Regions from separate parts of the Paenibacillus sp. JNU01 genome, predicted to be linked through region 2. Evidence: riboswitches for the same ligand, from Rfam matches in the RefSeq annotation. Region 2 holds a riboswitch; each other region holds the start of a gene.
The links. A riboswitch is a leader RNA that binds a small molecule or an ion and turns the genes downstream of it on or off. The one in region 2 is predicted to bind S-adenosylmethionine.

Region 1: it holds a riboswitch for S-adenosylmethionine, as region 2 does, so the genes downstream of both, mmuP (S-methylmethionine permease) here and metA (homoserine O-acetyltransferase MetA) in region 2, are expected to answer to the same signal.
Region 3: it holds a riboswitch for S-adenosylmethionine, as region 2 does, so the genes downstream of both, NLBNIHML_RS11875 (methionine ABC transporter ATP-binding protein) here and metA (homoserine O-acetyltransferase MetA) in region 2, are expected to answer to the same signal.

The regions. Positions count from the first base shown of each region.
Region 1 covers NZ_CP169723.1:3,044,486-3,054,783, forward strand. The annotation lists gene NLBNIHML_RS13250 (response regulator transcription factor) at 1-383, shown strand, start outside; gene NLBNIHML_RS13255 (sensor histidine kinase) at 404-1,852, shown strand; gene NLBNIHML_RS13260 (ABC transporter ATP-binding protein) at 1,999-2,757, shown strand; gene NLBNIHML_RS13265 (ABC transporter permease) at 2,761-5,163, shown strand; gene mmuM (homocysteine S-methyltransferase) at 5,265-6,239, opposite strand; partial or broken gene mmuP (S-methylmethionine permease) at 6,219-7,629, opposite strand; SAM riboswitch class I at 7,721-7,823, opposite strand; gene NLBNIHML_RS13280 (Ger(x)C family spore germination protein) at 7,894-9,096, opposite strand; gene NLBNIHML_RS13285 (GerAB/ArcD/ProY family transporter) at 9,093-10,193, opposite strand; gene NLBNIHML_RS13290 (spore germination protein) at 10,234-10,298, opposite strand, start outside.
Region 2 covers NZ_CP169723.1:6,005,711-6,016,008, reverse strand. The annotation lists gene NLBNIHML_RS26460 (YitT family protein) at 76-981, shown strand; gene NLBNIHML_RS26455 (zinc-binding alcohol dehydrogenase family protein) at 1,063-2,076, opposite strand; gene NLBNIHML_RS26450 (aldo/keto reductase) at 2,113-3,051, opposite strand; gene mqnC (cyclic dehypoxanthinyl futalosine synthase) at 3,280-4,416, opposite strand; gene NLBNIHML_RS26440 (trans-sulfuration enzyme family protein) at 4,658-5,830, opposite strand; gene NLBNIHML_RS26435 (PLP-dependent transferase) at 5,827-7,014, opposite strand; gene metA (homoserine O-acetyltransferase MetA) at 7,039-7,956, opposite strand; SAM riboswitch class I at 8,192-8,315, opposite strand; gene corA (magnesium/cobalt transporter CorA) at 8,767-9,702, shown strand; gene NLBNIHML_RS26420 (HRDC domain-containing protein) at 9,773-10,298, opposite strand, start outside.
Region 3 covers NZ_CP169723.1:2,732,429-2,742,726, forward strand. The annotation lists gene mqnE (aminofutalosine synthase MqnE) at 1-711, shown strand, start outside; gene NLBNIHML_RS11840 (NAD(P)/FAD-dependent oxidoreductase) at 948-2,009, shown strand; gene NLBNIHML_RS11845 (YuzB family protein) at 2,006-2,260, opposite strand; gene NLBNIHML_RS11850 (NifU family protein) at 2,341-2,586, shown strand; gene NLBNIHML_RS11855 (SDR family oxidoreductase) at 2,732-3,511, opposite strand; gene NLBNIHML_RS11860 (DUF2167 domain-containing protein) at 3,685-4,683, shown strand; gene NLBNIHML_RS11865 (MetQ/NlpA family ABC transporter substrate-binding protein) at 4,861-5,700, opposite strand; gene NLBNIHML_RS11870 (methionine ABC transporter permease) at 5,775-6,434, opposite strand; gene NLBNIHML_RS11875 (methionine ABC transporter ATP-binding protein) at 6,435-7,469, opposite strand; SAM riboswitch class I at 7,595-7,736, opposite strand; gene NLBNIHML_RS11880 (Cthe_2314 family HEPN domain-containing protein) at 7,874-8,590, opposite strand; gene NLBNIHML_RS11885 (COX15/CtaA family protein) at 8,782-9,720, opposite strand; gene NLBNIHML_RS11890 (thioredoxin family protein) at 10,117-10,298, opposite strand, start outside.

The DNA of each region.
Region 1 (10,298 bases), 3.0 Mb from region 2:
TCTCGCTGAGTGAACTTTTAGCACGGATTAATGCCCACTTTAGACGTTACGACAGCATGACCTCAGACCTGGACAGAACGGATCTACTGCGCCTTGGAAATCTTGTGATCGATAAAAAAGCCTACAAAGTTACATTGAACGGATTGGAAGTGTCTCTGTCTGCCAAGGAATTCGAGTTACTTCATTATCTGGCAAGCCATAAAAATCAGGTATTCTCCAAAGCCCAGTTGCTTGACGCCATCTGGGGATATGCAACCTATGGTGATGAAAACACCGTAACCGTGTACATTCGCAGACTGCGGGAAAAAATCGAGGAAGACCCCTCACATCCAACTGTTCTAAAGACAGTATGGGGTGTCGGTTACAAATTCATTTATGAATAATCGAGATTGGAGACATCCACATGTCATTGAACACCTGGTCCAGACGCTGGCTGTTAACAACACTTGGCCTTCTGATTATTATAATTTTAAGTATTCTGGCACTGGCGTTGATGCTATTCCAAAACCGAAATTCGGAACAATCTAATCCGTCCATAAATCAGGTTCGCCTCAAGATTAATCCAACTCTGTTCGCTCTGGAGCAAAATCATCATCACCTGGACAAACAAACTACCCGAGAAGACATACGTTCCATTGCCAGAGAAAGCGGGATTCTGCTTACCTATGTGAACCTGGATGGAACCGTAGCTCTGTCCTCCGATCCCACCTCTGAAGGAACCCAGGTTAATCTGCGTTCTTCCCTTCATTATGATCTGCATCATGCCGCGCAGACTGTGGACGATAGTGAATCACTTGATATCGCGTTTCCCGTGATGGACGGTCCCGTGGGAAGTCAGATCGGCAATGCTATCTTTTCCATCCCCCAAGCTATGGTTACTGTTCAGAAACCGATGACTTTTACGGTTATATGGATTAGCGTACTACTACTCCTGTCACTGATCCTGGGCTTATTTTTATTTTGGATGAAAAGAATTCTGGACAAGCTGCTCCTCTCTCCCATTCATCATTTGAAGCTCCATGCGGAATCCATCATCAAAGGGAATTATGATGATCAGATCCAGTACAACAGGACAGACGAAATGGGCGGCCTTTACGCCATGTTGGATTTGATGCGCACAGAAATCAAACATATGAACGAGTTGCGCATCCAGCAGGAACAAGCACAAAAGGAACTCATCACTAATATATCTCATGATATTAAAACACCGATTACCACGATAAAAGCATACATAGAAGCTATTGAGGAAGGGCTGTGTAACGATCAGGAAACGCTGATGGAATATATGAGAGTGATGCGGACACATACGGATAAAACGGCCCGACTTGTGGAAGACCTACTGGTTCATGCACTTCAGGAACTAGGGCAGATCTCTGTGGAACCTCGTGAAATGTACATTGGTCCTGTCCTTGAAGCTATGTTGAAGCCTATTGAACATGTTGTTGTTACGAAAGGTCTGATCTACGACGGACCTCATTCCAACCATATCCCCAATGTGTTGGTCGCAATCGACCCTATCCGAATTGAACAGGTGATCTCCAATCTTGTCGCCAATGCTCTCAAGCATACAGCTCCCGGAGACACGATACGTATAGCCACGGAACTGGAATCCGGGTACTTGAAAGTGACCATCGCCGATTCGGGTCAGGGCATACGTGTGCAGGATATGCCGTTTGTTTTCCAGCGTTATTTCAGAGGACAAGCGAGTCATGCAGACCAACGTGTGCAGGAAGGTACGGGACTGGGACTTTCCATCTGCCAAAGCATTATTGAAGCACACGGAGGCCGTATTTCCTTCACTAGCAAAGAAGGAGAAGGTACGACCTTCCGATTCTATCTGCCGATCTGCTGAGCCACACTGGCGTGGCTTTTTTACCAAATGCCTTTAATTTCAGCTTCAACTTGGAAGTCAGTAATACTTTATTCATAATTTGATAAGGCTTCCTCAACATCCCTCCGCTAGAATGAATCCTATACTGCACTCGGGAGTGATTCGACTTGCCTAAGAAAGCGATTATCCGTGCACAGAATCTGTGCAAGACGTACAACAGCGGAAGTGAGCAACATCATGCCATCCGTAATGTCGATCTCGATATCTATGAAGGGGAATTCACGGTCATCATGGGTAACTCTGGCTCTGGCAAATCAACCCTCTTATATCTGCTTAGCGGACTGGATCAGATTACAGCTGGTGAGGTTTATTTTCGTGACCAGCGGATCGACGCTTATGGTGAACGAGAAATGTCAGACTTCCGCACGCGCCGAATCGGTTATATTTATCAAAGTATAAACTTGATCCCGGACCTTTCCATCAAAGAGAACATTGCTTTACCGGGATATATCGCTGGAAACAAAAAGAAAGACATCCAATCCAGGGCTACTGAGCTGATGAATGTCATGGATATTGATGGACAGCGTAACCGCCTCCCCTCCCAGACGTCTGGAGGACAGCAGCAACGAGCAGCCATTGCACGAGCTTTGATCAATTCGCCGGATATCATCTTTGCGGATGAACCGACCGGAAGTTTGAACCTGGAACACGGCACCGCCGTTCTGGATATCCTTACGGATATTCATCGAAAAGGACAGTCCGTAGTTATGGTTACGCATGATATTAAGGCAGCCTGCCGGGCAGATCGTCTGATCTATATTCAGGACGGCAAGATAGGCGGAATCCTTGAGTTTGACACCTATGACGAACATCAAATTCAGGATCGTGAAGCGATCATCTTCGCTTTGGTTACGGGGAAGGAGTAACCTATGGCAGTCATGTTTAAACTTAGTTTGTCGTATCTGAGCAGAAATAAAATTCAAAACTTGTTCATCACCCTGCTTATTTTTCTGTCTACCCTACTCGTGTCCACATCAGTCATTATCCTGGCCAATACGGGTAACCAGTTCAACGAGATGCATAGTCGAACCAACGGTTCCCATCAGATCTTGACGTTCGACAAAGGGCTGGACGATCCCCAAACTGTACATGACTGGTGGGCTGCCCAGAACGGTGTTCAAGTCTCACCTTTGCTAACTTACCGCATCTTGTCGGGCATCACTTTTGGCGGCACTGACATCCCTAACCTGTATCTGTACATGATGAATACCCCGCCTCCGCCATGGAGTGTAGATGAACTTGTATTTGCAAGTGGTACACAGCATTCGGCTCCTGAACAAGGAAGCGTATGGATCCCAACTTCCATGGCGAATGCCTATAACATTGCTGTCGGTGATACCATTCAATTCAAAACCGGATCGATCACACTTGACCTCGCAGTTTCAGCTATTGTTGTGGATGTTCCTTATGGAGCACCGTTCACCAATACGGCAAGAATTTGGATGAACAGTACGGATTACCAAAATGATTTTAGTACGGTTGCGGGAAAAGATATTCACATGATGGGCATCCATTTTGATGATTACAGTACGAACTCCAGCTACTGGGATCGTTATACAAGCGAGACGGGTGGTCCATTTATGGAAACCAAAATGGAATTTGAAAGTATCTCCTCCTTTTATCTGATCATCAATCAGATCGTCGGGTTCATTATGATATTTTTAGGGGCCGTCATGATGATTATTGCCCTCATTACGATTGGCTTCACCATATCCGATGCGATTCTGGCCAACTACAAAACGATAGGTATCCTTAAATCGCTGGGACTCACTTCCCGGGGCACCATTGGTACTTACGTCATTCAATATGCCCTGCTGTCCATCATCGCCGTTCTTCCCGGGCTGGTACTTAGCGTAATCGTCTCCAAATTCATCATCAACATCTCCGTATCGTCCCTCCGGACTGGCCAGGGTGATCTTCCAATTGAGGGCATTGGAGTTGCTATTGTTGTAGGGCTGCTGTTACTCGTCTTGATTATTTCATTCGTCGTGTTATACGCCAGAAAAGCTCGCATGATTGAGCCTGTACAGGCCATTCGGTACGGTATGTCGGAGAGCGACAATGTACGCATGGCGCAACGAATGAATTCACCGCTCGCAAACCAGGCCTTGTTTGGACAATTGCCCGTCTCTTTTGTCATCGGTATACGCAATCTGATCAAAAACAGCAAAAGCTCGGTTCTGATGTTGTTGCTAACCACGATGGCTGCTTCCGTACTTGTTCTCGGGTATGTTGTACTGACCAGCATTACCGGAATCTATCAGACGGCGGCCAAATGGGGTTATGACAATGCTAACATTGCCGCAGTCGTTGTAAACAAAACTACGTTTCCGAGAGCAGAGCTGCAGAACGTATTGGAAGAAGACCCTCGCATCAAAAATGTGGGCTGGCAAGGGAACATCACCGGAGTTATCCTTCCAGATGATCCAACCGATGTGGCCAGCCAGTCTACCAGTCTTTATCTAAGAGTATTGGATGGAAGCTATCAGGATCTTGGTTTTGAGACGTTGAGAGGAGACAATCCGACACTCGAAAATGAAATTTCAATCGGAGTTAGTGTTGCCAAGATGTTTAACAAGGATATAGGAGATCTCATGGATCTCTACATTGAAGGAGAAAAGCGAACGTTTATGATTTCGGGCATCTATCAGGCCATCTCCGACTTGTCGGTATCCGGAAGAATCACAGCTCAAGCGGTTCGAAGCGTAAATCCGAATTACAGAGATGTAGATGTCGCGTTTATCAATGTCAACGATCCTTCACAGGCGGATGTCATTGCTAACCAATTGAATGAGCGTTTCAAAGACTCTGCTTCCATCGTCACGCAAAAAACGCTGCTGGATTCTGTTTATGCAGAAGCTGCAAGCATTCTGGTGTACCCCATGGCTCTAATTGGTCTGCTGTTCATTTTGGTTACATTCATTATTATTTTCAGCACCTGCCGGATCAGCATTCGCAAAGAGAGCAAGACATATGGCATATATAAGTCGATTGGAATGACATCTGGAAAAATCCGGTTCTCCATTGCTGCCGGAGTAGTTGCATTAGCTCTGATTGGTTCAATGCTTGGAGTCATTGTAGGCGTATACCTTCTCCCCCTGTTACTTGAAAAAGTCCTATCCGGATACGGTATCGTACAGATTCCTCTCATTCTGAACTGGGGAGGCATTATACTCTTTGCTTGTCTGAGTATTGTTGCCGCAGCTCTAGGATCCTGGGTATCGTCCAAGGTGATTCGTCAGGCATCGCCGCGTATTCTTGTCGTGGAATAAAGTGTAGCAAGAAGGTATGCTCATGCAAAAGAAGCCCTTTCCTATCCTTTATAAGATAAGAAAGGGCTTTTCCACGCAGATCTGGATCGGCTAAATATACTTCAGCTCCGCCACTTCTTCGCAAGTTCACCAATCTGATGTGGCGTAGTTCGGCAGCAGCCGCCAATAATCCGTGCGCCCGCAGCAACCCACTGTTCCGAAGCATCACTCATACTGCCACATGTACCCTGTCCACTCCACGTCTTCGTTGCTGCATCGTATACTTCCCCCGAGTTCGGATACACAATAACAGGTTTATCGCTGGCACGGCTCAAAATACTCACGGCTTCCGTCACCACTTCCATAGGAGCACAGTTCAGGCCAATCGCAGTGATCTGCGGCTCGGAGCCAAACGTCTGTGCACATGTCTTAAGCGGCGTACCTTCGCTGATGCTTGTCCCATCTTTTAATGAAAAGGATAGCCAGGCATAGGCATGAGGAAACTCCTTCAGCAAATCAACCAGCACCTGTGCTTCCTGCAAGGATGGTATGGTCTCAAAAGCCAGAATATCAGCACCCGCTTCAAGCAACGCGGCCATCCGCGGACGATGGAATGCAGCCAGCGTTTCATCTGATACACCGTAGTGACCGATGTACTCCGATCCATCAGCTAGATAAGCGCCGTAGGGTCCAACGGATGCAGCAACCAACGGTCGTGGCCGAGCCAAGAATCCTGTCACCGAGATATCAGAGGTTTGCACTTCTGCCCATACGTCATCTCTCGCCTGTGCAGCCAGTTCCACCGTCTTGCGAATCAGGTCCAACGCTGCTTGCTCGCCGATGCCTCTCTTGCGGAAGCCATCCACTGTCGCCTGATAACTGGATGTAATCGCACAGTCGGCTCCTGCTCGAAAATAATCCGTATGGACCTGAACAATAACATCCGGATTCTCAAGCAACACACGAGCAGACCATAATGGATCATCCAGATCACATCCATGCTGTTCGAGTTCCGTCGCCAGCGCTCCATCCAGAATCATGACCGGATGTTCACTCAGGATCTGTTCTATCGGGTTAGTCGGTTGGGTTTGTGTCATGTACTTGTCCTCTTTTCTTATTCACACGTTCTGTCAGATAATAAGCTGCGTAACATACTGCGATAAATGGAATCCCACAATACAGCGCAATTCGCTGTGTCGGGTCGAAAGCAATACCTATACATGAAGCCAGGCATAATATAAATGAAACAATCGGTACCACCGGATACAGTGGTGTGCGGTAGACCAGATCTTTGATCGCATGTCCTTCCCGGATATACTGTCTGCGGAACATGTACTGGGAAGCGCTGATGCTCATCCATACGGCAACGACAGCCAGACCTGATATGGAGACCAGCGTAATATACACCGTACCTGGCGCAATGATGCTGGACAGCAAAGCCAGTGCACCACCCACCATACTGATCAGAAGTGCATTCAGCGGTACCCCGCGCTTGGTCAATTTGGCAAACCACGGAGAGATCGTTCTTTTGTCAGCCAGAGACCAGAGCATCCGTGAAGATGCATAGAGGCCCGAATTGGCAGCAGAGAGAATTGCCGTCAGAATAACAAAGTTCATAATGTCTGCAGCGTAGGGTACACCCACCCGCTCCATTACCGCTACAAAAGGACTTTCCAATACACTGGCGTCCGACATGGGCAGCAAGGCCGACAAGATAACAATCGTTCCGATGAAGAAAATAACCAAACGCCACAGTGTGGTATGAATAGCTTTGGGAATCGTCTTTTCCGGATTCTCCGTCTCCCCGGCGGCAATACCGATTAACTCAGTGCCTGAGAATGCAAAATTTACAGCAAGCATAGTCATCAATATCGCTGTAGCCCCATGAGGGAACCACCCGGATGCTGTAATATTGGAAAGGAATGGAGCCGGTTCAGCATCCCCCATGGGGATGAACCCAAACATGGCTGCGCCACCGATAATAATGAAGATTACGATGGTAACTACTTTGACAGATGAGAACCAGAACTCGGATTCCGCAAAAAGTTTTACCGTTAAAGCATTGAACAAAAAGATCATCAGTGCAAAAAGTGCGCTCCATATCCATACATTTACCGATGGGAACCAACGCTGCATAAGCAGACCGGCGGCTGTGAATTCAGAGCCAAGCGCAACAGTCCAGGTTAACCAGTACAACCAAGCCACCGTGTAGCCTGTTGCTGGTCCAATATATCTTGCCGCATAACTATGAAATGCTCCCGTCTCTGGCATATGAACAGACAGTTCACCAAGACAGAGCATCACCAGATATACTACGATCGCTCCAATCAAGTAGGAAAGAATAGTTCCCAGTGGTCCCGCCTGCTGAATCGTATAACCCGAGCTCAGGAATAATCCCGTTCCAATGACGCCACCCAGAGAGAGCATGACCACATGCCGTGCCTGCATCTTCCGCTGAAAATGCCCTTTGTCGTTGTTGTTCTCCATACCTGCTGCTCCCTACTTCTTCATCCAGAAAAAACAAAAAAGACCCACTCTTCCTAAAGAGTGCGCCGTTACTGACAAATAAAAACAAACGCTCCTATCTATCAGGCTGTTCACCCGCTGGAATTAGCACAGTATCCTTCAGATCTGTTGCTGAGGTTTCTAAGGGCCAGTCCCTCCACCTCTCTGGATAAGAAAATGATTTTTTATAAATATAGCGATTGATTATGAATGTGTCAATATTTATATCATAAATGGCACATCTCGCTATTCTGTGGAAGACCCTGGATTGGTAATGGTGGTCTTTACCTCATACGTGATCGGCACGGTACTGAAAATTTTATCCCAATCACCTTTGACTTTCTTCCATGTCTTTGGATGTTTAATACGCAAGCTGTCCCGAAAATCCGCTACATCGACTTTATAAGTATGCTGAAGTTTGTACAACACCTGACGAATCTGTTGTTCGGCCAGCTCAGCAAAATCCTTTTCCAATTCTCTTAGATATTCACCTTTTTCCTCTTCCTCGGGAGCGCGCCAATCCTCCATCAGCCAGCCTTCGGATTCAGTCTTCACATGGAATGAAATATCATTGCCGACCACCTTGGGAATAATTTTCACCTTTTTCTTCTTGATTTCATATACCACGGTGAATCCTTGCTTGTTATGTGTTTTTAAGACACCTCCTTTTTTTTTGGAATTGAGCCATGACAAACCCTCAAGATCTGTTTGACTAAGTTCTCCAATGAATTTCGTTGTTTTTCCATCAAAAATGCTACCTCCAGAGAACTTGTCCTCTCCATGGGAATTCAACACATTTTGCAGCAGAAAGCTGGAACCGGACTGCATCTGTGCATCTAACTTAGACAATAATACAGGATCCAATATTTTGTTGGACAAGTACGAATTGTTCGTAATTCCTGTGAGATAAAATGCCGGAATCCGAGACGGGTCCTGTGAAGTCAACACATCTAATGCAGAATGATGACTGATCAGCACCAGGCAGTTCGGTCGAATATCATTATCCCGTAGTACAAAATCAAGCAATTGGTCCAAACCATATTTTTTGGCAATATCCTTGGAAACGACGATAACTTTCAGATGATGTCCAATAAGTGGTCGATCCCGCCTTAACGCAAACTGACGGAAGATTTGCAACATGGAATCTCCACTGAGCTGTTCATTGGCATAGGATGTTTTGCCGGAAGAAGGAGAACCGGATTGCTGGCTCGATTGACTGTTGGAGAAGCCCGGAGCGATCTGCACCGTGGCAGTTACATAGTTCTTCTTAGGATATGAGCCTCCTTGAGCAGCGATGTCTTTCTCGAATTCCGTCTCTTTGCCGACATCGATTCCAAGACCAACATAGAGACTTAAATCCTCTATTTCCCGACTGCTCCAGCATCCGGACAGCGTCAACAGAATACAAAAGGCAGAAGCTAAACGTAAGAGCATACGGAATGGCATCATGCATGTTTGCCTCCTTTTTTGCGAATCAGACTTATCAACAGTAACACCATAGGAAGAATGCCAAATAAAAACACAGATGCATTACCCAGCATATCTCCAAGTGCAAAAGTATCATCCACCGTTTTGGGCATCATGGCTGTCACATAAATGAATGGAAGCAGACCATACATAATCCCCTTCATTTTTTTGGAACGGAACAAATCACGAATACCCACCGAAGCACAGTAATGTGTGATCGCGGTAGTCGAAAAAATCTGCATAATCCAGATGACCAGCAATAAGGATTCAAATCGTTCGAATATTAATCCCTGTATCTCGAAGCTTCTCACCAAATCCAGCGTTGGCCAGGTTCGAGTTTTGATTCCATCCAGGGACAGGCTACCTACAACCATGACAACCGTAATCAAATATATAATGGTGGATATAAGTATGCCCCAGCTCATCGCCTTATTGCTTTTCTTCGGATTTTTCATATAAGCAGTCATGATTAGCATCACCTCATACCCCGTATATGATAATAGAGAAGGCTTAAGTCCTTTGAAAACAGGCATAAGACCTTCGCCGAGCACTGGTCTAAGATTTCCAATCTCAAATAGCTGATTACTCAGCAGAATTTCAATGACAAATATAATGATTGTAATCGGTAGAATAATCTCGAACACCCGTATTATGACACCAAGTCCGCCTGAGATCATATATATACCGATCCACATGAAGACCATAACAATCGCCCATGTGGGCGTACGTTCAAGCAGATACATCCCTGTTACTTCAGCCATGACTCTAATTTCGAATGCGGCAATCACCATAAAATACATAATCATGGCAAATCCCAATATGTAAGCAATCCAGCTCCCCGTAATTTCACGGGTGAACTGGAATACCGTTTTCCCCGGAAATCTGCGACACAAGGTAACCAGAATAATGCCGACACCTGCAATAATCAGTCCCGACAGAATAATGGATATCCAGACATCCGGTGTTCCGACAGCCTTACTGGTCGTTCGAGGTAACGTCAGGATCCCGGCACCAAGCATGTAATTCACAATAATTATAACGGCCTGTGTCGTGGTTATCTTTTGTGGGGAGCCATTCACTTTAGTTCACCTCCAGAGCTTCTGTAGATGGAAAATTTGATTACTTTTTACGATCCTCATCGAGCGGATTTGTCATTTTGGGACGCATTCTCATCATGTTCAACG
Region 2 (10,298 bases):
TCGCGGCTCTGCGCCGGTCTTTCTGTGACTAACCCAGGGAGAATGGCTCGAAAGCCGCACAAAGGAGGATGACCTATGAAAGCACCTCTGATATCGGCTAATCCGGTGCCAGCCACCGCCAAGACCAGAATATCATCCACCCGCCGCTGGTTAAACCTATTGCTCGTGATTATGGGTGGAATTCTGGCCTCCGTGGGACTTGAATTGTTCTTACATCCCAATAAGATCATTATTGGAGGCATTACAGGCATTTCCTCCCTCTTCGCCCACTGGACGGAAATGAGGATTGGATTATTCCTATTTTTATTCAATGTTCCGTTCATATTTCTGTCCTACAAGATTGTGAAGAAGAACTTTGTATTGGTTACTGTGCTGGGTCTGGTTGTCTTTTCGATCGGTGCCATTGTGCTTCATCCCATGCCGCCACTTGTAGAGCACCCGCTGGCTGCCGCCATGTTTGGCGGATTATGTCTCGGACTTGGAATTGGGCTCGTCGTGCGGTACGGCGGGACACTGGATACGCTAGAAATCGGTGATCCCTCTTCCCGCCCACCTGAACGTGTATTTAGCGGAAAACGGATGCTTATCGAAAAAATAATCATGCTGCTTAACTTGTTAATACTGACAGCCGCAGGTGTTGTCTTTGGCTGGGACCAAGCGATGTATTCCGTAATCGCCTACCTTATTGCTTATGAAATGGTCTACATTGCGTTCAGGGGTTTCTCTTCCAAACGTAAAGTATGTATTTTGACCACACAAAGCTCTCAGGTTGAAAAAGCTGTACGCAAACGTCTGCGCCGTGAACCTGGAACGCTGGAAGCCACTTCTGACTCAACACAACTCGCGATGACGGAAGGATGGATCAGACAGATCCCCGGTGCACTTTATTATGAGGTACATGTTCTGGAGATGGTCTGGTTGAAGTCCATTGTGCGTCACATTGATCCGCATGCGGGCATTATGACCAATCCGGACAAATAAAAAAACGCTCTCTTTCCCTATGGATGGTATTGTCCACCAAGGTCAGAGAGCGTTTTTTTCTGTTATCCGATTTACTTGTGATTATAGCTCAACGATGGCTTTGACTACATGTGAATCTGGCAAGAGCCATTGGTCGATTGTAGCAGGTAACTCATCAAACTCCACTCGGTGTGTGATATAACCATTCATACTTAATTTCTTTTGACGCAGGGTTGACAAGACTTGTTCAAAATCTTCACGGGTTGCGTTTCGGCTGCCCAGCATGCTCATCTCCCGCTTGTGAAACTCAGGATCATGGAAAGTAATATCCGCTTTCACCAGTCCGACGAAAATGAGTTGACCACTGTGCGCCACATATTGAATGGCCTCATTCATGGAATTCACGTTACCGGTTGCGTCGAAGACCGCTGTAGCATAGTCGCCTCCCGTAATTTCAGCCACTTGTTGTACAGCCTGTTCATTGGCCTGTACCAATTCATCCGCTCCAGCCCAAGTCCGGCTAAGCTCGAGCCTGTCCAGGTTACGGTCAACGGCAATAACATGGGCACCTGATTGTTTGGCAAATGCCATGACGCCAAGCCCAATCGGGCCAGCTCCAATCACAACTACATGCTCACCAGGCTTAATTCCCGCTCTCCTGACCGCATGGGCTCCAATGCTTAAGGGTTCTACCATTGCGGTCTCATCCAGTGTCAAACCTTCTGCTGAAAGCAGATGTGAGACCGGCACGCTGATTCTTTCTCTCATGCCTCCGTCTACATGGACGCCCATGACTTGCATGGACACACAACAATTGGTTTTTCCACTGCGACAAGCAATACAATGACCGCAATGCAGATATGGAATAATGCTTACCTGATCCCCTGGACGTAGCCCTGCATCGTTCGGACCGATCTCTTCAATAACACCCGCCAGTTCATGACCCAGCACGCGAGGATAGGTAAAGAATGGCTGATTGCCTTTATATGCATGCAGATCTGTTCCACAGATTCCAATCCGCCTTATCGCAACCAGCGCCTCTCCTTCTGCACGTTCCGGTTGAGGCAGGTCTTGCAGCTCTAGACGATCTATTTCTTCACACACAATGGCTCTCATCATTGTTCCCCCTTGAATGTTTCTAATGTCATGTTGTTATAACTCCGCATTATATTCAGGACGCCCGCTTGACCACGTCTCGTTATGCAATGGAGCCAATTTGCGCAGCACTTCATCCAGCAGCCCTTGATCTATCGGTTCTTCGATCCAGGCTGCGTTATTGACGATATTACGCTGGTTAGCACTGCTCACCAGTGTAGTTGGAATACGTTCATTCGACGTGGAAAATTGCACGGCCAGCTTGGCAATGTCACTGCCATGATCTGCACAGAATTGTGCAGCCTCCAGACAGAGCTGCTTCACCCGTTCACCTGCCGGATGCCAAGCAGGAGCACCTCGGGTGCTTAACAAGCCCATAGAAAGAGGCGAAGCATTCACGAGGCCAATTTCTTCCTTTTCCAACAAAGGCAACAAAGATAACAATGAGGTATCGTTCAATGAATAATGACAATACGAGATGATCGCATCCGCATTGATCTGTGGCAGAACCTTCTCGAACAATGGCAAGGGTAATCCGCAAATGCCCGCATGACGAATAACTCCCTGTTCTTTCAGACGCAGCAACGTTGGAAAAGCTTCTTCGATAATAATCTCTGCTGGCACAAATTCAATATCATGCAGGAACAAAATATCAATATAATCGGTATGCAATCGCTTGAGGCTCTCTTGTACACTATCCTGAATACGCTTACGTGAAAAATCAAACTCATTTTCCCCATACCGTCCGGCTTTGGTTGATAACATATATGAACTGCGCGGCAAGCTGCGGATAGCCTCACCCAACACCGTCTCTGCCTTTGTCAATCCATAATAAGGCGAAACGTCTATGTAATTCATTCCGGCATCTACAGCAGCATGTACAGTGCGAATTCCCTCTTCCCGGTCAATGTCACGAAATACAGAGCCAAGTGAGGATGCTCCAAAGCTCAATACAGGAACGTCCAGTTCGGTCTTTCCAAGTGTTCTTCTCTTCATTGGTTTGCCCCTTCCAACATGTCTGACTACACAAGTTCCTTTTCATTGTAACAGTTCAATTACAATATAAAATATCGCCAATTGCGTAACATGTACTGTTTAATGACCTCAATCTCCAGAAAAAATCAAAAAGCCCGCCGTTCCTCCAGACGGAGTAATCAGCGGGCATGCTTCATAAATACTCATCTAACGATCAGCATATATGGAAGTGGTATACAAATATTATAATTAGTTCTGCATTACGAAATCTTCATGCACGGTATTCTCTTCATCGAACATGCGCAAGATGTCGTAACGGGTGTTACGTTGTGCGGGAATATAACCGGCCTCTCGAATCAAACGTAAAATGGATTCAATGTTCACTTTGTAAGTTGCACCCGCAGCAGATACAACGTTCTCTTCAATCATGGTGCTGCCGAAGTCATTACATCCAAATTCAAGCGACTTCTTACCGATCTCAGGACCCATGGTTACCCAAGAGGATTGAATGTTCTTAATATTATCAAGCACCAGTCGGCTGATGGCTACAGTCTTCAAGTACTCTTCCGGCGTCTGACGCTCCAGCTTAAGGTTGGTATTGTCTGGCTGGAAAGTCCAAGGAATGAACGCCAGGAAACCTTCGGAATCATACTTGTTCGCAATACATTCATCCTGAGCTTCACGTACACGGAGCAAGTGTAAAGCACGCTCTTCCATCGATTCACCAAGGCCGATAACCATCGTTGCCGTGGTATTCATGCCGATGCGGTGTGCAGTTTGCATAACGTCCATCCAATCCCGCCATGAACCTTTCAAACGGCTGATTTTCCGACGTGTACGGTCATCCAGAATTTCAGCGCCGCCGCCAGGCAAGGAATCCAGTCCAGCTTCGTGTATAGCACGAACAACCTCTTCCAATGTAAGGCCATCGGAGACTTCAACCATTTTCATAATCTCAGCAGGTGAGAACGAGTGCATCGTGATGTTCGGGAAACGCTCCTTGATGGCTTTCAACAGGTCTGTATAATAGCTGAAAGGCAAGTTTGGATTCGTTCCACCTTGCATCAAAATTTCGGTACCATTCACATCTTCCGTTTCCTGAATCTTCTGGAAAATAACTTCATCTGGAAGCACATAACCTTCATCTGAACCAGGTCTGCGGTAGAAAGCACAAAAACGGCAGTACACATCACACACGTTCGTGTAGTTGACGTTACGCCCAATTACAAATGTTCTGTATGGCTCAGGGTGCATGCGTTTCATAACGACATTAGCAGCTGCCCCGATTTTGTCCACTTCATTGGATTCAAATAACTGAATCGTGTCTTCCAAGTCCAAACGTTCGCCCCGAAGGGCTTTATCTAAGATACGGTCTACCGTACTCATCGTAAAAAAGCCTCCCTCATGAAGAGAAATTATATAACGATCCGTCCCAACTTGTTCAAAAGAAGCAAGTTCTGGTGGCAACATCGCATTTCTGTACTCCACATATCGTAACACAGGTTACATGTGAAAAAAAGCACCTTATGTACAGGTGCTTTAAAAATAAGTAAAATTTTTTACATATGGAATGGAATTTATCCGAACTTAAGTGATACTCATAAGGGTATTTGGACACTCCCTTTTGTTAGGATTCCTGAAGTGCTTGTTCCAAATCTACAATCAGATCTTCGATATCTTCCAGACCTACCGAGAAACGCAGCAACCCGTCTGTAATGCCACGGTCCCGGCGAACCTCAGCCGGCATTGCTGCATGAGACATCATCGCTGGGTAGGACAGAATACTCTCGACAGCTCCCAGGCTTACAGCAACAATGGGTAGCTTCACCCGGTTAAGAACTGCTTTTGCACGATCTCCTGAACCGACGTCAAATGAAACGACAGCTCCATATCCTGTTGACTGGCGCTCATGTGCCTCTCGGCCCGGATGATCCTCCAGTCCAGGGTAAAAGACAGCGGTAATATCACTGCGCTCATTAAGCCATGCCGCAAGTCTGGCTGTACTCCGTTCACTATGAGCCATACGAGCCCCCAAGGTTTTCATCCCGCGCATCAGAAGCCAGGATTCTTGTGCCCCGAGTACAGTTCCAAGTCCATTTTGCAACTGTTTCAGTTGTACGCCAAGTGATTCCGTGCGAGCAACTGCTAAGCCTGCCAGCACATCACTATGCCCCCCTAGGAACTTGGTAGCACTATGTACGACGATATCCACACCAAGCTCAATTGGACGCTGATAGTACGGTGTCATAAAGGTGTTATCCAGAATCGTGATCAGGTCATGTTCCTTCGACCAGTCAGTTACGGCAGCGATATCCGTAATACGCAGAGTAGGGTTGGACGGTGTTTCCATATAAACTGCCTTGGTGTTCGGCTTGAGCGCCGCTTTTACTTCATCTATATTGGTCATGTCCACAAAAGTCGTCTCAATCTGCATACGGCTTAATATGGAAGTAAGCAACCGATATGTGCCTCCATATACATCTTCCGTTACAATCATGTGATCCCCTGCGGAGAACATCATGAACACGCTGGAGATCGCAGCCATCCCCGATGAATAGGCGAATCCTCGCGCTCCGCCCTCCAGCAGTGTGATGTAATCTTCCAGAGCCTGACGTGTCGGATTACCCGAACGACTGTAATCATGTTGAGGCGGATTGAAGATATCAAAATGATGGAAGGTTGAGGCTTGATAGATTGGCACACTGGAGGCTCCAGTTGTTTTGTCAATTTCATCACCAAAATGAAGCAATTTGGTATCAAATTTCAATTCAGAATTGGGCTTGTTGTTGGACTCACTCATGAGTGCACGCCTCCTTCAACTTCCTGTTGTGCAGCTGTCAGAGCATTGCCAAGATCTGCAATCAGATCATCCGCATGTTCAATGCCTACAGAGAACCGGAGCAGTCGGTCATCGACACCTACAGCATCACGAATTTCAAGCGGAATATCCGCATGCGTTTGTACCGCTGGGTAGGTCATGAGTGATTCCACTCCACCGAGACTTTCGGCAAAAGCAATCAGTTTGATATGACGCAGCAATGGTTCAACGTAACGTGCATCCTTCACTTTAAAAGAGAAAATACCTGTGTTACCTGTGGATTGTTTATTTTGTATCTCATACCCTGGATGATCCGACAGGCCTGGATGATACACTTCACCCACTGCTGGATGCTCAAGCAAATATTTGGCAATGGTAAGCGCATTGTACTCATGACGCTCCATGCGAAGAGCCAGCGTTTTCATGCCTTTCATCAACTGGTAGGAGTCACTTGGAGACAATACCGCTCCAATGGAATTATGCAGGAACGCCATCTCTGCAGATAATGCCTCACCCTTGGTTATAATTAGTCCGGCCAGCACATCATTGTGTCCGCCCAGATATTTGGTAGCGCTATGAATGATGATATCGGCACCCAGTTCAATCGGACGTTGGAAAAATGGAGTCAACAACGTGTTGTCAACAATGGTCAACAGGTTGTAACTTTTCGCCCAGGAAGCAACGGCTTCCACATCGGTGATCATCATCAATGGATTGGTTGGTGTCTCAATAAATACCGCTTTGGTATTTGGCTGACGAACCTTCTCCAGTGCTGCCAGGTCATTCGTATCTACATAACTGGCAGTTACGCCAAAACGAGACAGAATGCGTTCAAGCAGACGATAGGTTCCACCGTATAGATCCAACGATACAATCAGATGATCCCCTTGACCAAACATGGCAAAGATCGTTTGCAGGGCAGCCATACCCGAGCTACAGGCAAACCCCGCATCACCGGACTCCAGCGCTGCGGCTGCTTCTTCCAATACCTTACGGGTTGGATTCGTCGTACGAATATAATCAAACCCCGTGCTTTGTCCTAGCTTCGGGTGGCGAAACGCAGTGGATTGATAGATCGGAAAGTTAATGGCGCCTGTTACCGGTTCATTGATGGACCCTATTTGTGCTAAGCGGCTTTCGATTTTCAACTTGTTGTTGTCTTCCATTGCTGCATCCTCCTGTAATCTCGATTAGATTTGCGGGCCAATATCGTAAGGTGTTTCTTGATACACATAGTAATTGAGCCAGTTAGAGAATAATAAGTTGGCATGAGCTCGCCAAGTAGCCGGTGGTATACGGGAAGGGTCGTCATTCGGATAATAATGTCTAGGTAGTGCAATATCCAATCCTTTGGCTACATCCCGGTCATACTCCCACTTTAATGAGAACGGGTCGTACTCGGCATGACCTGTGGCAAAAATTTGTTTGCCGTCTTTGGTCGCAACCAGGAAGATACCCGCTTCCTCGGATTCAGCCAAAATCTCTAAATTTTCATTCTTTTCAATATCTTCGCGTCTCACTTCCGTATGACGGGAATGTGGAACGTTGAATACTTCATCAAATCCACGCAACAATGGAACATGTGGTTTATTGATCGTATGTGGGAAAACGCCAAAGCACTTTTCATCAAGTGGTACTTTCGGCACATCAAAATGATGGTATAAACCTGCTTGGGAAGCCCAACATATGTGGAGGGTTGAAGTCACATTGGTTTTGGTCCATTCGAAGATCTCCTGGATCTCATTCCAATAGTTCACGTCTTCGAAATCCATCTGTTCCACCGGGGCACCCGTAATAATCATGCCATCGAAACGTCGGTGTTCAATCTCGTCGAAGGTTTTATAGAACAGATCCAAATACTCCTGAGACGTATTCTTCGACGTATGGGATTTGGGGTGTACGAGAACAACATCCACCTGAATAGGCGTGTTTCCGACCAGACGAAGCAATTGTGTTTCGGTCGTTTCCTTTGTCGGCATCAGGTTTAATATAGCGATACGGAGTGGACGAATATCCTGCTGGTATGCAGAAGTTTCATCCATGACGAAGATATTCTCTCCTTCAAGTACTTCTTTTGCTGGTAAAGTATCCGGAATTTTGATTGGCATGGTAAGTCTAACTCCTCCTTGTGCATAGATAGATGCAGCCGCCACTGGCTTGATGTCTTCACATCAATACAGTGACAGACTGCCTTGAGCTTGTAAAAACATTGAATTGCTCTTTCATCCAACGTTACAAACAACCTCAAGTTCCTTAGCGAAAATCACTGCTGAGAAGTCGGGGCATATGACAAAGACCTTCCTCGGATTTCGAGAAAGGTCATATGTAAATAGATATGCGCCTCTCTCATCTCTCAGTTACAACAGTGCCACTTGACACTAGGTCGCTGCAAGAATTAGCACCGTGCGGTATACCGCCGGTTGCCGGGTTTCATCGGGCCAGTCCCTCCACCTACTCTTGATAAGATTTCGCTGTATTAGATTGTAATTTAATATGGTTCACCGTCTACTTTATTACATTAATGCCTTTACGTCAAGGTGCAGTTCTATGTCTGCTGTCCAGATCGGAACCGTTCTTCATCCGTTGTCATACACTGCCTCAGGGCGCGAAATAGACACATTTTTGCGCTTGAAAGCACCTTGTACCAGCGGTATACTAAACAAGGTGTTATAAACCCTTATGTGAGAGGTGACATATTAAATGGATGGCGACCCGAGGCCTGACTGGCAGCCGAATTCCGACAAACTGCATAGAGAATTGACATCAGCATGCCGGCAGCGGGACGTGACTTCCGTTTGATTATATAGTGAACGCAGCCCTGATCTCCAGGCTCCGCTGCCGACCGGCTGATTTGTTCTTTTTGCGCCCATAATGATAATATCCGCCGAGTTGGCGGGTGCAGAAGGAGTAGATTAACGATGAAAATCCGGTTGGTAAACAACGGTGTGTTTATTCCGGTGGACGATATTCAGCAGGCGCTGACTCCACCAGCGGAAGGATTTTACTGGATTGATGCAGATGTAGACGATTTGGCGGTACTTCAACCGCTGTTCTTGATGCATGATCTGGCTGTGGAAGACTGTCTTAGTGACGAAGAACAACGTCCGAAGATTGAAATTTATGAGAACCATTATTTTATTGTGATCAATAGCATACGTTTCGATGATGAAGAGATTTTTCTGCGTGCAGTCAACTTGTTCCTCGGCAGACATTTTATTATTAGTGTTACGAAGCAAAAGGTCAGCGAATTGCGCACACTGAAACCAATCCTGTGGGAACAGGAAATCAGTACACCGGATCGTCTGCTCTATTTGCTGGTTGACTTGATTGTTGATAATTATTTCACCGTAGGTGACCGAATTGAAGCACGGATTGAGAAGCTTGAGGAAGACATTCTGATGCATACCAAAAAGTCACATCTGAATGAAATCATCGGGCTGCGCAGTGAGATTCTGTGGCTGAAAAAAGTCCTTGGACCTCAGAAAGAGGTCATTAACACACTGAACAAAAAAGACCTGCGTCTCATCGATGATCAACTGCAAAAGTATTTCAGTGACATCTATGAAAATGCCGTAAAAATATCGGAAACCTTTGAGACTTATCGCGACCTGATGGGCAACTTGCGAGAAGCCTACCAATCCAGTATAGCGAACCGGGCGAATGAGATCATGCGTGTGTTTACCGCCATTACCACGGTCTTCATGCCGCTGACGGTTATTACCGGTATATACGGTATGAACTTTACGAATATGCCCGAGCTTAACTGGAAATACAGCTATTTTGTTGTGATTGGCCTGATGGTTACACTGGGCCTGAGCATGTTCTTCATTTTCCGCAAAAAAGACTGGGTATGAACTCGTACGAAATAACAAAGACGATGCGCTCCTCTTGGAGGAACGCGTCGTCTTTTTCTATACCCTGCAACTAACTTACATTCCGCTCTGTCTCTGCATGCCGACGGAAGCGGATGCGAATCATGCGCAGTTTTTCATAGACCTGCTCCAGACTTCCTCCGTCGGGCTTCTCCGCTCCATACACCTTATGTAATACTGGCTTCAGGAACGTATCTCCCAGCTCCTCATATGCACTCCATACAGCCTCTTGTTCGTTCTCTGGCATCACAGCAAGCTCCACATCAAGAAGGCAATCGGTGTCATAACCTTCGAGATCCAGTGCCTCTAACAGCTCAATCAACTCGCGTCGGGATAATCCGGATCGATTAACGATTTCTTCTAACGTATGCCCTTCCTTCATGCCTTCAAGCACCTGCTTGCGCGTGGTGAACTTATCAAGTTCCTGTTTGTACTTCTGCTCTCTCTGCTTGTATAACCAGTTCTCATACTCTTCTTCCTTCAGCGCCGTGTACACCCATTCAAGCGGGAATGTCGTTGAACGCTCCAACCCGTTCGTAATCTCCATCCATTCAGCACCATAGTCGGTCGCTTTGCTC
Region 3 (10,298 bases), 3.3 Mb from region 2:
CTGCGCGCTTTAAACGAGAAATATCCGGATGTTACACTGAAAGCTTACACGGCAGCCGAGATTGATTTCTTCACCCGGATTAGCGGACTCAGCATCAGAGAAGTTCTGCAAGAGCTGCAAAAAGCAGGTTTGAAAACATTGACTGGTGGCGGCGCTGAGATTCTGTCCGATGAATATCGCAAAAAAATGCGTGTAGACAAAGCTAACGTGGACCGTTATCTTGAGGTGCACCGCACAGCTCATGAGCTCGGCATGCGTACACATACGACGATGTTGTATGGATCGATCGAATCCTATGAGGATCGCGTTAACCATATGGTGCAGATTCGTGAATTGCAAGACGAGACCAACGGATTTATGGTCTTTATCCCTCTTTCCATGCAGCCAAAAAGTAAAAACGCGAGCATTATGCGTCGTAACTCGGCTTATGAGGATCTCAAAACAATTGCGATTAGCCGTCTGATGCTGGATAACATCGATCATATCAAAGCATACTTCATTAACATCGGCCCACAGCTGACTCAAGTCGCTCTTGGTTTCGGTGCTTCGGATGCACACGGTACGATCGTTCGGGAACGGATTAGTCATGCGGCAGGTGCACTCACACCTGAAGGCCTTACACGTAAAGAGCTTATATGGCTCATTAAGGGTGCAGGGCGTATTCCGGTAGAACGTGATACGTTCTACAATGAAATTCAAGTGTACGAATAAGATATAAATACAAAATACAATCAATATTGCACCCGCACCACTCCAGAACGCAGCTTTCATGATAGGGAGACGTTTGAATTCGAGTGGTGCAAACTGCTGAATAATATCTTTAATTTTCAATGCCTACTTTTCAACTAATCAAATCCTAACAAAAGGAGCAGCTATGTTTTTTGCATAGCTGCTCCACAGTTTACAGCCCCATTTCAGTGGGACTGATGCAGAAAGGAAGCCGAGTCATGAAAAATTTTGTCATTCTTGGAGGCGGTTATGGCGGCCTCACCATCATCAAGGAACTTCTGGAAGGTAAGATTCCATCCGATACACAGATTATTTTGGTGGACCGCAGCCCCTTTCAGGGATTAAAGACCGAATATTACGCACTCGCAGCAGGAACCGTATCCGATTATGACCTGCGTATCCAATTTCCAGTGAACGATAAAGTCACTTACCGTTATGGAGAAGTTACTTCAATTGACTTGGAACAGCGTCAGATTGAATTTGAAGGCCAAGACCCGCTTGAATACGATAAACTTGTTATTGGACTGGGTTGTACAGACCGTTTTCACAACACACCAGGCGCTGAAGACTACAGCTGTACCATTCAGAGCTTTAGCAAAACACGCGAGACTTACCTGCGACTTAATGAAGTCAAAGCCTATGGCAATGTGCACATTGTAGGCGGTGGATTAAGTGGTGTCGAGATGGCAGCCGAACTTCGTGAGAGCAGACCGGATCTGAACATCAGCATTCTGGATCGTGGTGAACGTGTATTATCCGCTTTCCCGCAACGTCTGTCCGTGTATGTACATGAATGGTTTAACGAACATCAGGTAGAGACACGTGGACATATCGCCATTTCGCGTGTTGAGCCCAATGCCATCTATAACCGGGATGAACAGATTCTAACGGATGCTGTCGTCTGGACGGCAGGCATTCAGCCTGTAAAAGTGGTACAGGATCTGGACGTGACCAAAGACCCTCAAGGTCGTGTCGTCCTGAATGAATACTACCAAATCCCGGAATATACCGATGTATATGTGGTTGGTGACTGTGCCAGTGTACCTTATGCACCTAGCGGTCAAGCTGCGGAAGTACAGGGTGAGCAGATCGCCCATATTCAGCATGCCCTCTGGAAAGGCGAAAAGCCCAATCCACATCCACTCAAGCTTCGTGGCACACTGGGTGCACTCGGCAAGAAGTCCGGGTTTGGGCTAATGGGCAAAACGTCCATGATGGGACGTGTACCTCGTATTTTGAAAAGTGGTGTGCTCTGGATGTCCAAGCGCCATCTCGGTTAGTCGAGATCGAGCTCATCCCAGACATCGGATTCGGCAATTTTGGCCAGAATGGCGTTATATAGATCTTCCACTTTGTCCGTGATGACTACCTCACCATTCACCAGTGCAAATGGAGTCATAGAACATTGGCCACAGTTGGTGAGGCAGCCGTATTCAATCACGTCATAGTCTGGATTTTCTTCCAGTTGATCCATGACTTCATCTGTGCCAAAATGCATATTGTTGGCACAAAATTCAATAATCGGTCTCATGTAGGTTCACCTGCTTTGTTTGACCATTTTAATTTATGGCCATTTGTAATATAATATAATAAGGAAAGGAGTTGAAAAATATGAGCGAAAACGCACAAGACACCATGTATGATGAGGTATCTGATGTTCTTGACAAGCTTCGTCCGTTCCTGCAACGCGATGGCGGTGACGTGGAACTGGTTGACGTGGAAGACGGCATCATTAAGCTGAAACTGGTCGGTGCCTGCGGCAGTTGCCCAAGCTCCACCATTACCTTAAAAGCCGGGATTGAACGTGCCCTTCTCGAAGAAGTTGAAGGTGTACAAGAAGTCGTACAAGTATTCTAATCAATCCTTCACGAAATAAACCTCAAGAGCCTTTCGCTTCGCATGAAGCGGAGGGCTCTTTTTTTGTGCGCATATTCAGCCTGTCCATTTCATCTGTCCCCTAGACCAGCACCAACGTCTTCAACGTCCAGTCCTATAACTCACCTTAAGTATCCTCACGCTGTATGGTCGGACGAATCGGATCAAGCCCTCCAGATACATCCATAATGTTACCTGTTATAAAATCGGAATGATCAAGGCATAGATACGTAATTACTCGCGCGATATCTTCACCGCTGCCAGGACGTCCTCTTGGCGTTTCCTCGTCGGTGATACCCGCCATTTCATCAATCGTTTTCTCTTTGTTGGCACCGCGAATATCTCCCGGGCATACCATGTTGACCGTAATTCCATAAGGAGCTTCCTCAACGGCGAGTGTCTTTGTAAAAGAGACCAGACCCACCTTGGCAGCCGCATATACGGCGCGATGTGGCCAAGATCTCGCTTCTCCAGCATGACTGAAGCCAAAATGGATAATACGTCCCCATTGCTTGCGTCTCATCTCTGGCAATACACGCTGATCCAGCAACATCGGTCCCAGCAGATTTCCCTGCACGAGCATCTGGACCTCGGCTTCAGAATAATCCGCAAATAATCGTCGTTCACGGACAAATGGACCCGCGTTATTCACCAAAATATCAATGCTGCCCAGGTTGTCTTCCACCTGTTCAACCAATGAAGAGATATCTTCTACCTTCGATATATCCGCCTGGATAGCAATGCACCGCACACCCTTGGCTGTAATCTGAGCCCTTAAAGCCTCAGCTTCTGCTCTGCTGTGTACATAGTTGAGGGCAATATGACACCCCTGATCTGCCAGACTGAGGGCCGTCATTTTACCAAGACCTTTGGCACTTCCCGTTATGAGGGCAATCTTTCCCTTCACGTTCATCCCCCTCTTCAAAGAGCAGTCACTATCCAGTATAAAAGATTTATCGTCCTCCTACAACTCGCTTATCCACAAGGGATTATCCACCTTTAATTCCAAATATATCTTGATCGGAATCGAATACCTATGGTACTGTCGAGGATATAACCCGAAAGGACCTCTACTTGAATATGAAGAACAAACGATGGATATCATTTCTTACACTTTTAATGGTGAGTGTATTCACAGTCTCTAGTGTCTTACAGGTATCAGCAGAAAGTGAGACGTATCAATCACCCGATGAGTATGATTGGATTATTGGCCCTGCATCTGTAACGCTCGATGGCAAAGCCACACTGAAAGTCCCTGAAAGTCATTCCTTTCTGGATAAGGCCAATACCCAACGCTCAATACTTAACAGCGGTGGAAAGCCTAACGGGAATGAAATCGGAAGCCTAACCAGCAATAGTGAATACGGCTCGTGGTATGTTGTATTTGAATACGTGAAGACAGGTCATATTCATGATGATGATCAAAATTTGAATGGCGAAGAACTGTTAAGCAGTTATATCCGAGGCACAGAAGAAGAGAACAGAGAGCTCGATCCCGAATACAGAACGTACATAACAGGTTGGGAAATCGAACCGGCATACGATAAGACCAAACATCAGTTGGTCTACTCCCTAGGTTTCAAGAATGCTGATCAGCAAGCCATGGTGAATTACAATGTAAAACTCCTGACACGCGAAGGGTACATCACAGCCATTCTGGTTATCGATACGGCCAACTTTCAACAGAGCAGCCAGGCATTCGAGGAAACCGTCCTTAATCAACTTCACATCAATGCAGGACATACCTACGAGGAATATAATGCATCGACTGACAAAACTTCGACCATAGGGCTCAACAGCCTTCTGATGGGCGGAATCGGGTATACGGCGTCCCAAAAATTTAGCGCTTTTCTTTTGCTCAAAAAAGGATGGGCCTTAATCTTGGTTGTCGTTCTTGGACTAATCGGCTGGATCAGATACAAAATCAAAAGTTCACACGGAGATGAAGAAAAACTCTCTCCCTCCGAGCGGACGTACCTGCAAGAAGCAGATGAACAGCAGCATGCTGATCAGAATGAATTATCCTACTACCGCCAATCTGGACATCACTCCAATGCTGATACATCAGAGAAACTTTGACCTATGTTGTGACTTATGTTGATCCATGCTTCAGCACAGACTTGAGGAGTGGCTGTTCAAAAATTGCACCTCGCTACAAGCGCTAATAAGCAAAAAGAGGATGTCCTTCCGTCATATTCATGACTTATGGGACATCCTCTTCTTATCAGCTCACGTCAACTCATACATATCGTTAAATTATTCAGTTGCTGGTTCAACTGCACCTTTATAACGCTCTTTGATGAATGTTTTTACTTCTTCGGAGTGCAGTGCAGCAGCTAATTTCTGAATTGCATCTGAATCCTTGTTGTCTTCACGGGCAACGAGGATATTTGCATATGGGTTACCTTGCAGATCTTCGATCAGCAATGCATCATTTGCCGGATTCAGGTTCGCTTCAAGCGCATAGTTGGCGTTGATGAATACCAGATCCGCTTCATCCAATTGGCGAGGCATCATGGCTGCATCCAGCTCGATGATATCCAGGTTCTTCGGATTGGCTGTGATATCCTGAATCGTAGATGTGATATTTGTATTGTCTTTCAGCGTAATAATGCCTTCCTTCGCGAGCAACAACAGTGCACGTCCACCATTGGATGGGTCATTTGGAATGGCTACTTTTGCGCCATCAGCTAATTCATCCAAAGATTTAATCTTTTTGGAATATCCGCCAAAAGGTTCAACATGAACAGGTGTTACAGCAACGAGGTTGAATCCACGTTCTTTATTCTCTGTGTCCAAGTAAGGCTGGTGCTGGAAGAAGTTTGCATCCAATTTTTTATCAGCAAGCTGCTGGTTGGGTTGTACATAGTCATTGAACGTAACGACTTGCAGACGAATGCCTTGTGCTTCCAGTTCAGGTTTGATGCTTTCCAGAATCTCTGCGTGTGGTGTAGGTGAAGCTCCCACTTTCAATTCAACCGTGCGTGGTGCACCTGCTGAATTGTCTGCGCCGCTATCGGCATCCTTGTTGTTTCCGCAAGCTGCGAGAACCGCAATCAGCATAAGACTAAGTAGAGCGAATGACCATTTTTTCATGTGTAAAACCCCTTCTCTAATCATTTTTTCATGTGGCGTTTGAATGACTGCACAGCCAACATGTTATCTATGTGTTATTTCCTGGTGAAAAATGTAACTAAGCGATCTCCAGCCATCTGGAGAATTTGCACGAGAATAATCATCGACACTACGGATATGATCATGATTTCATTTTGATAACGGAAATATCCGTAGTTAATAGCCAGTGTTCCCAGACCACCACCACCAACCATGCCCGCCATCGCCGTATAGGAGACAAGCGTAACGATGGTAATGGTTATCCCAGCAACCAGACCAGGTAACGCCTCAGGCAGCAATACCCGTCTTACAATCTGTCCGGTGGATGCCCCCATTGACTGCGCCGCTTCAATTACACCACGGTCAACTTCTCGCAACGTTGTCTCCACCAATCGAGCAAAGTAAGGCGCTGCTGAAATAACCAAAGGAGGTATGACGCCAAGAACCCCCGTAGCTGTACCGACGAGTATACGAGTGAATGGAATAAGAGCAACAATCAATATGATAAATGGGACCGAGCGCAAAATATTAACAATCAGGGATAGTATAGTGTAGACTGTCCGTGACTTCATTGAAGCAGATCGGGCTGTCATGAACAGCAGAACTCCGAGCGGTAAACCCAAGATAACGGTGAACAGGCCTGATACACCCAAAATCTGCAGTGTCTCTATGGAAGCTTTACCAACCTCTTCCCAACGAACTGTTGAAAAATCCATCTAACGAAGCACCTCCACATCAAGTCCCTCAGCGGTCAATTCGGATATCGTTCGATCAATCGCATTGGAATCACCTTCGAACCGAACGGTCAGTTGTCCATAAGGAACCTGTTTGATCGTAGAGATCGTTCCTTGCAGGATGGCAAAATCCACACCCGTCTTACGAACCGTTCTGGACAAAATCGCTTCATATGTTTTGTTCCCCAGAAAGGATATCTTCACAAGTTTCGAAGCAACACCTGCCTGCAATTCAATGCCTGCATTCGCCAGAGCGGTCTCTTCCAGAGCCAGTCCAGCTTCATGGTCACGCATCATGAAGTCCCGCGTAATCGCATGTTGCGGCTTCAGGAACACCTCGGTTACAGGTCCCTGTTCCACAATGCCACCTTGATGAATGACAGCCACCTTATCACAGATGTTCTGAATGACATGCATCTCATGTGTAATCAGCACAATGGTAAGGTTGTACTTTTCGTTAATGTCGAGCAATAACTTCAGAATTGAATTTGTCGTCTGCGGATCAAGCGCTGAAGTAGCCTCATCACAGAGAAGTACATTCGGATCACTCGCAAGTGCTCTCGCAATCCCCACACGTTGTTTCTGTCCACCTGATAATTGAGCTGGATATTTGTTGCTATGGTTCTCCAGACCAACGAGATTGAGCATTTCCTTCACTTTGCGATCAACGGCATCCTTGGGTGTATTCACAAGCTTTAGTGGAAAAGCCACATTATCATATACCGTTGCAGAGGATAACAGATTGAAGTGTTGGAAAATCATCCCGATCTTGCGTCTCTGTTGCTGCAATTCGGTTTTGCTCAGTTCAGTCAGATTGATCCCGTCAACCCATACTTCACCCTCCGTAGGCCGCTCTAGCAAATTAATACAGCGAATCAGTGTACTTTTACCCGCTCCGGAATGGCCAATAACGCCGTAGATTTCACCCTTTTGGATGTTCAAATTCAGCTCGGATAACGCTGTTGTAGACTTTTTTCCTTTGCCGTACGTTTTGGTTAAACCTTTTAATTCAATCAATCGCACTTGCCCCTTTCCAACCACCTACATGTATCTTTACCCGATCTAAAGGAAAACTCCCCTTAAAATACAAAAAAGAGCCCTTTGCAGAAACAAAGAGGGCTCTTCACGTGAAAGAATGTACCTTCTCATCTGCCAAAATCGTGCCTTGCACCATTTTGTAGGAATTAGCACCTAACATCTATAACGAATGATACATGTATCATGTCATTACAAATCGGTTGCCGGGCTTCATCGGGCCTGTCCCTCCGCCGCTCTCGATAAGAAATATGTTATTGTAGGATTTTATAAGTTCATGTAGTTCATACTTTATAATGTGAATGTAAATTTTGAGATGATCTGTTCATTCTCTGTCATTGCAACACTCTAATTGAAACTCAGTATATTCCAAGTATTCCGATTTGTCAAAGGGAATTATTTCTTTGCCATATTTTATTGATATAACGATAAGAGGCTGTTAACGTTTCACAGACCATATCCACGCCCTGACGCATTTCCTGCACATGCTGATTCAGATCCTCCAGCTTCACCTTACCTTGCAAGGTCTGGTGTAACTGCCACAAGTCATCGTGCATTTCCGAGTTCATGTAGTGAATTTCCATATTACGTCGTTTGCGCAGCTTGCTCATCGGCTCCCGATATGAGTCCTTGATCTGAATTAATTTCAATGCAAGATCATGATGTTCCCTCGCAAAATCGAACTGCCTTAACACCGTAAAATAAGAAAAATGCGCTTTTGTATTTGAAGTATTCAGCTGGAATATTTCATTCAATACGGTCCCGACTTTATCCAAAATGGCAAAGCAGCGGATGAAGCCATCTTTGTAGAAATACACATATCGGGCATACTCGGCTTTTTCAGTCGGTGTCATGTCGTCCGTTGAGCCTGCAACGACCTTTTTGCGAAAATGAGCTGCAGCGAAGCTGCTTTGCTCCAGTTCATCCAGTGAGGAGATGAGTCCCTGAGTCCACACATACAGTTTCCGATAGTCATGCGTGGGATCATGATCCACATGCATTTGCCGCTGAAAGAGCTCAAGTGTATGCGCCATGGAGTCCATCGCTTCCTTCAATTTACCTTCGTTTATACGCGGTTTTTCCCCCAACAACGTTCGCAGCATATTTAACCTCCTCTTTTCCGAATCAACATTTCATCACCGTAACACTTCATCCATTCCGTGTAATTGCTGCTTGCCATAGGTTGCCCTGATCCCCCTCACATCAAACAAAGTCCACCTGTCCAATGATGTACATCACTGGATGGTGGACTTTCATATTAGGCCGAGTACCTTCAAGAGAACTGTATCTGTATCTAGAACCGATTAACCGGTCGATGCAGCTTGTACACCAGGAAACTCATATACGTTAAAACTCCGAACAATATGGCGATATCCAGCATATGAGCGAGAGCTACGAACATGTATACTTCCGGACGGTTCATTGTCACCATCATGAAAATACCAATCACGACTTGCATCAGGATGAGAACAACGGATACCACGCCAAGGGTACGCATTTCCTTGTTGTCCGGATGATTACGGTAAGCGAAATGACCCAGAATTGCAATAACAATAACGAGCGACGCTGCTGCTGCACGGTGAGCAAAAGCAACCGCTACCCCTCCTGAAAGCTCAGGGATAATCTGCCCGTTACAGAGCGGAAATCCGGAACATCCGCCAGCAGAATTCGTGTGGCTCACAAATGCACCCGTGTATACCACGAGATATGTGTAAATGGTGGAGAACCAGACCAGATTCCTGAATTTTTTGCTCACCCGAGGGTATTTATTCAGGCGCTCCAATCCGCCATCTTTTGCCTCCTGCCTTATGCCCAGCGCCATCATCAGGGAACTGGCAAAAGCAATCAGTGCAAAGCCGAAATGCAGTGCCATGACTGCTGAAGATTGGGAAAAGACAACGGCAAAAGCCCCCATGATCCCCTGCACGATAACAAATACCAGGGTTAAGAAAGAGAACAATTGCAGGTCACGACGTGACTTGCCAAACAGCAGAAAAGCAACAAACGAGGCAATGGACAACAATCCAGCCAGTGCGCTTACAGCGCGATGGGAATATTCAATAAGTGAAGCCACAGTATGTGCCGGAACGAGTTTCCCGTTACATAAAGGCCATTCCGTTCCGCAGCCAAGGCCCGATTCCGTTTTGGTTACGATGCCTCCACCAAAAGTGGCCAGAAACATGACAAGACAGGTTAATACGGTTAACCATTTAAATAAAGTTAAGTGTTTCAATTTTTTCTCACCCGCTGTTGGTTTAAGATGGCGAAGAATATCCTTCGCTTGTTTCGATACTTTGACACTTATTTCACAACTAAATTCATTATACCGGATAAAATGTTCATTGACGTCCGCGCTTTGTGACAAAATGTTAACGTCTGATGAAATAATGACCCATAGGTCACTGGGGATATGTACATCAAATTTCTAACATAGAAACATGTCGAACACACAAACGCCATTTCCCTATTTCAAGAGAAATGGCGTTTCATCTAGTATACCCTTTTACAGCATGAACCTGTCATACTTTTATATAAGTTCAATGAAACATTTACACAATAACAGCGATCAAAAGGTTATTCTGTCATCGGAGTGTTTGTGTAGATATTCATCATTTGAACGTATATAACATTATTTATGGATCGTGTTGTACACTTCAACTGCGCGATCCAGGAACTGCTCAATCTCTTCTCTCGACTTGCGCAGCTTGTTCACGTACCGTACGAGTTCGCGCCCATCTGTATACGCCACAAAGCTCGGAATGCCAAGAATATTCTGCTCTTCACTAACCGTCCCAACCTGATCCACGTCGA